2 linked regions of the Prosthecobacter debontii genome follow. The protein of the gene in region 2 binds, or shares a complex with, the protein of the main gene of each other region. Links are inferred from orthologs where the notes say so. Each region holds a gene or a part of one and is shown on either strand. Other genes may lie near its edges.

Region 1 (2,836 bases), on a different replicon or contig from region 2:
GGCCTGCTTCATCACCTCATCCCGTGGCTGACATTGGGTGAACTCGGTCTGAAACCGTTCCAGGGTGGCACCATCCAAATGCGTGGTTTTAAGCAACTCCGCCAGCAACTGCACCGCATCTCCATGCAACTCCATCGCCCGATGCATGTAGCCGGGCCAGGCCCAAACCTCCTGAAGACGTCGGCTCAACTCCGCCAGATCAATGGCTGACACGAGAGCGGGCTCCTCATCGCCACGCCGCTCCAGGTAAGCGGACTGCGCCTGCAAGAGGAGCCCCACGTAAGACCAGGAGCGGTGTTGACTGAGATCCTCCCGATGCCACTCGGCATGATGCGGATGCCAGTCATAGTCCTCCAAGAGGTCCCGCAGATTATCGAAAGCAGTACCATTTGACCTAACCAAGAGTGCTAAAGAAGGCGTATCCCAGGTCCAGGCAGACTGATCCTGCAAGGCCGTATTTTCCGGGGGCTGGATGGAGTCTAAAAAAGCGCGCAGCTTTTTCACCGCTTGGGTGGTGGGGGATTGATCGAAGGCCATGACCGGCCGTAAATCCTCATCCGATTCACGCGGCGTATCGTGCAGATAAATCCATGCCAGCAGGGTAAAGCCCAGGGTGCCTAAGCTCAGGGAAATGAGACTGCCCCAGGCATAGTTGTTGGAGCGACGCGGGATGCGCTTGCGCACAGGAGGGCTCACACTCTCCACATCTTCACTCGGAGGCTGGGGCTTCTCCGGCACTGGCGGAGCCGAGCGGGCGGCTTGCTTCGGCACGCCTACGGAACGCGGCACCACGCGGATCTCGGCAGGTGCACTCCCCGTCTTCATGGCCGGAGGTGGCTTCGCCACCGTGGGGGGAGGACTCGCGGGTGCCGGAGCCTTGACGGCTTCCAGAGGGGTCCGCCGGGGAGGTAACATGACCGGGGCTTTCACCGGTGGCGGAGGGGGATCTTCCTCCGGCTCCTCTTTCTCGAAGCGCAGGATCATCTGCCCTAGCCCCAAAGGCTCTTCGGCCCTTGCAGGACTGCTGCCTCGTGCTTCGGCCAGATCAGGCTTCGCGTGAATGTCCTCTGGAGCTTCTGCATCCTCAGCCAGACCGATCCGCTTCCGCCATTCATCATCCGGCGGGATCCATTCATCTTCACATCCCCACGGAGAACTCCAGCCGTCATTGGGCAGATTCCACGACATCGCCCCCAGGGTCGCTCTGCCCCTGAAGCTGTGGCGATGTGCATTCTCTGTCATACCCGGGTCATGAGACCTTAGCGCTTAAGTCCACTCCAAAGAAGTCTAAAAACACCTGATGATAAACCGCACGTTTAAACTTGGGCACCCACTCCATCTTGAACGCTTCCGGCTTGATCCAGCACCAGCGGCTGAACTCCTGATGCGTCGCCGCCAGATTGACATCACTGTCCTGCCCCAAAAAGCGGCAGCGGAAATAGGTCTGCTCCTGGCCGCCATAGATGCCGTATTTCAGCCGTCCCTTGGCAAAGGCGTAACGGTACCCCCCTCGCTGCTCCAGCAGTTCCACCTTATCCCGGGTGACCCCGATCTCTTCCGCCATCTCACGGAACATCGCCGTTTCTGCATCCTCCCCATCATCAATGCCGCCCTGAGGGAACTGCCATGCTCCGGGGATATTGATGCGCTCCGCGACAAAGATTTCATCACGGTCATTCATGAGGATCACACCCACATTCGGGCGATAGACAATGGGAGTGGGAATGGGCAGAGGAGACTTATCAGGCATTGGGGGGCTGAGGCAAAATACGACATCAATCCTCGCTGTCATCCCCGAGGTCGATTTTTAGACCCGCATGAAGTCTCGCATGTGAGAAAAATGACACACAGGGGCGTCGCCGCCTTTGAGTCCATCAGCTCAATCGATGCTTCCAGTCGCCCCCATAACGCACGCTCTCCGGCGGACAGGGCAAAGCAGCCAGGGCTTCCGCAGGGGTAAGGGATACCCCCGGGAGATGCAGATGCGGTCGGATCTCGGCGAGGGGTTGCAAAACAAAGCGTCGCAGATGCAGGCGCGGATGCGGCACGGTCAGCACGGGATCATCGCTGTGGTAATCGCCTGCATAGAGGAGATCGAGATCAAGGCAACGCGGGGCATTTTTTTCCCGCTGGAGCGGCCGTCCCATGAGAGCCTCCACCGCCACCAGATGCGCATGCATTTGCTGAGGTGTCAGGTCCGCCTCGACCTCGATGACCGTGTTTAAAAAAGCCTGCGTGCCCGGTGCACAGTCCACCGGCTCCGTCTCATACAGCGACGCAGCAGCGGTCAGCCGGGCCTGCGGAATCCGTGCCAGCAGATGATCCACACCTGCCTCCAGGTGGCGCTGGCTGTCTCCTTGATTGGAGCCCAGAGCGATCCCGAAAGCAGTTAGAGGCATGGATTCAAAGAGGTTACTTCAGGCCCAGCACATCCTGCATGTCATAGAGACCTGCAGGCTTATCGGCCAGCCAGCGCGCGGCGCGCACCGCCCCACCGGCAAAGGTATCGCGGCTGCTGGCCTTGTGAGTCAGTTCCACACGCTCGCCCACATTGGCAAAGACTACGGTGTGATCTCCCACCACATCCCCACCCCGCAGAGCGTGAACACCGATCTCCTTCGGCGTGCGGGCACCGACATCACCGAAACGACCATGGCGGCAGTCGGAGTCATAGGACAGGCCACGCACGTCGGCGAGGATCTCCACCAGCGTGCGGGCGGTGCCGCTCGGGGCATCCTTCTTCATGCGGTGATGCATCTCGATCACTTCGAGGTCAAAGTCAGGCCCGAGCAGTTCCGTGGCCTTGCGGGTCAGCCAAAACAGGGTATTCACGCCG
Region 2 (3,151 bases):
GTCGGGTGATGTATCGCGGCAATGTGTATTACACGCATCGGGATACCTGGTATCGCCCTTCCGGCAGCAGCTATGTCATCGTGACACGCCCCTATTAAAGGAGTGTTGCTCTTGGCGACATTATCAAGCTCTTCGCGACAAAACGGGCATCGGGTGTTTCTCCCGATGCCCGTTTAGTTTTGATTATCCCAACCTACCGGAGGCAGATTCAATCACCAGTCGATCCAATCAAATCAGCGCCAGCTTCTTCAGCGTTGCTTCCAGTTCGGCGTTTTTGGCGTCGTCCATCGGCACGAGAGGCAGACGGAGTTCGTGGGTGCAGTGACCGGCCATGGCCATCGCGGTTTTGATCGGGATGGGGTTGGTGGCGAGCTTCAGGAAGGCGGCGAACAGCGGGTAATACTGCTGATGGATGCCGAGGGCTCCGGTGTAGTCGCCTTTGAGGGCGAGCTTCACCATGTCGCTGATCTGCTTTGGAATGAGGTTGGAGGCCACACTGACCACACCGACGCCACCGACGGACATGAAGGGCAGCGTGAGACCATCGTCACCGGAAAGGATTTCGAAGTCGGCAGGCAGGATCTGCTTCATCTGACTGACACGCTCCGGGTTGCCCCCGGCCTCTTTGATGGCGCGGACGTTCGGGCAGTTCTCGGCAAGGCGAGCCACCACATCGAGACCGATCTCAATGCCGCAGCGGCCAGGGATGCTATACAGCATGATCGGCAGCTTGGTGCTGTCGGCTACGGCCTTGAAATGCTGATACAGGCCTTCGGGTGTCGGCTTGTTGTAATACGGAGCCACCTGGAGGATGGCGGTTGCCCCGGCAGCTTCCGCTTCCTGGGTCATCTCCACGGCTTCACGGGTGCTGTTGGAGCCTGTGCCAGCCATGACGATGCCACGACCGCGAGCATACTCGACAGTCAGTTTCACCACCTGCTCATGCTCATCATAATCCAGTGTGGGGGATTCGCCCGTCGTGCCGCAGGGGACCACGCCGGAGACGCCGTTGTCGAACTGGAAGTCGATGAGCTTTTTCAGGGCTTCTTCATCAAGCTTGCCGTTGCGAAAAGGGGTGACGATGGCGGTGTGGGTTCCTGCGAACATGGGAGTGGGGAAAATAGAGGGAGACTGAAAATTGAAAACTGCGAAATGAAAAATGTGAATCGAAGAGCGGCTAGCGTCGCTTTCGAATCGGGACGTTGGCCTTAGTGGTCACGCTTTTCATCCTCAGATGGAGTCAAATCTCGACGCTTCCATGGAAAACAAAATCCGCCGGACCGAACAGGGTAACATCGGTGTATTCATGCGGGGCAGTTTCCGTGAAACCGACGCGGAGGGTATCGCCACCTTTGACGAGAACTGACACGGGGCTGGGGGCACCCGTCAGTTCGTGATGGATCAAAGCACAGGCGACCATGCCGGTGCCGCAGGCCAGGGTTTCATCCTCCACACCGCGCTCGTAGGTGCGGATGGAAATGCTTCCAGGAGCCAGCTCTTTGGCGAAATTGGCGTTGGTGCCTTTGGGCTTGAACGCCTCATGATAACGCAGACCTGCGCCCCAAGGACGGACGGGCACATTGTCGAGATCCTCAACAAAGACGACGGCATGAGGCACACCGGTGTTCACACTATGAACGGTCAGACTCTCACCTTCGACAGGGAGCGTGTCATTCAGGCGCAGGCTGTGAGGGGCGCTCATGTTGATGCGCACCTGCCCGGCTTCAAACTCGGCGGAAATCATCCCAGCCAGGGTTTCAAAGCGGATGTTAGTGAGCGAATCGTTGTGCAGGCGATTGACGAAGCGACCGAAGCAGCGGGCGCCATTGCCACACATTTCGGCCTCGCCGCCATCGGCGTTGTAATAGCGCATCTTGAAGTCACCACCTTCCGTGGCGGGCTCCACACAGAGCAGGCCATCGGCTCCAATGCCACGATGGCGATCACACAGGCGCTCAATTTGATCCTGGGTCAGCGCCAGAGAGAGATCGCGATTGTCCAGCATGACGAAGTCATTGCCAGCGCCGTTCATTTTCCAAAAGTTCAGAGTCATGGGAGAGGAGGTCGAAAGGGAGACCGTCAAGGTGTCAAAGAATCCAGGGGTAAGAGAGGATACGTCGCCGAAGATCAATCAAGATAGAGCTTTGACAGCCGTGACGAGAGGTTTCACAAAAGCCTCGACCTGATCGCCGAGATCCGCCGCGGCACCGTTTTTCTCAATCAGCTTTACGATGGCACTGCCGACGACCACGCCATCGGCCATGCTGGCCACGGTGGCCGCTTGCTCGGGATTGGAGACGCCGAAGCCGACGCACACAGGCACCTCAGTGGAGTTTTTGATTGCGGCCACCTGCTCGGAGATGCCGCTGGCGATCTCCACCTGCGCGCCGGTCACGCCGAGACGAGAGACGTAATAGACAAAACCTTCCGCCTGCTTGGCGATAAGCTGGATGCGATCTGCAGGGGATGTCGGTGCAATGAGCTGGATGTGGCGAAGCTCAGGGGTGGGCTTCAACTCCGCGTTTTGCAGTGCCTCTTCAGGGGGCAAATCCAGTACCAGAATGCCATCCGCACCTGCGGCTGCAGCATCGTGATGGAACTGCTCATAGCCATAGGCATAGATGGGGTTCAGGTAGGTGAAGAGCACCAGAGGAATCTGTGTCTTGCTGCGCAGGGTCTGGATCATTTCCAGCACCTTCTTGGTCGTGGCACCTGCCTTCAGAGCACGGTCGGCAGCCATCTGATTGACGACGCCATCGGCCAAAGGATCGGAGAAGGGTAAACCCAGTTCGACAATATCGACCCCAGCTCTCTCCAGGCCAAGAACGACGTCAATGGTCTTGTCCAACGTGGGATCTCCAGCGCAGACATACGCGACAAAGGCACGCTTGCCGGAGGTTTTCAGTTCCGCAAAGTGACGGTCAATTCGGTTGGCTGGAGCAGACATGGAGGGCTAGCTATCTAGCGCGTCCTCTTCATCTGTGCAACCGAACGGCACAAACTTCCGCACAGCACAAAAAGCTGAATCCCGGTGCCAGCCGGACGCATGACGGTGCTCATAGCTGCCGTTGTGGTCGTTGCTCATGAAAATCGCTTTCCTCTCCCTCTGCGGGTTCGCCCTCGCTTTAAGCTCTCTTTCCGCCGACGAACC

What was found.
Region 1: the proteins of dapF (region 2) and B5D61_RS21315 are in contact, whole or in part, in a solved structure (PDB 5YGU), measured with the Escherichia coli proteins. The link is inferred for Prosthecobacter debontii from one-to-one orthologs.

The regions. Positions count from the first base shown.
Region 1 is NZ_FUYE01000019.1:26,242-29,077, forward strand. It holds B5D61_RS21315 (RNA pyrophosphohydrolase), read right to left. Parts: upstream 1,751-2,836; coding sequence 1,250-1,750; downstream 1-1,249. Other genes in the region: B5D61_RS21310 (hypothetical protein), read right to left, coding at 1-1,242; folK (2-amino-4-hydroxy-6-hydroxymethyldihydropteridine diphosphokinase), read right to left, coding at 1,875-2,399; dapB (4-hydroxy-tetrahydrodipicolinate reductase), read right to left, coding at 2,413-2,836. UniProt on the Escherichia coli protein: Master regulator of 5'-end-dependent mRNA decay.
Region 2 is NZ_FUYE01000008.1:33,832-36,982, forward strand. The notes cover bases 148-3,073. They hold dapF (diaminopimelate epimerase), read right to left. Parts: upstream 2,054-3,073; coding sequence 1,241-2,053; downstream 148-1,240. Other genes in these bases: dapA (4-hydroxy-tetrahydrodipicolinate synthase), read right to left, coding at 229-1,107; trpA (tryptophan synthase subunit alpha), read right to left, coding at 2,132-2,947. Outside these bases: B5D61_RS13015 (hypothetical protein), read left to right, coding at 1-98; B5D61_RS13035 (3-keto-disaccharide hydrolase), read left to right, coding at 3,084-3,151. UniProt on the Escherichia coli protein: Involved in the succinylase branch of the L-lysine biosynthesis and in the biosynthesis of the pentapeptide incorporated in the peptidoglycan moiety. Catalyzes the stereoinversion of LL-2,6-diaminopimelate (L,L-DAP) to meso-diaminopimelate (meso-DAP).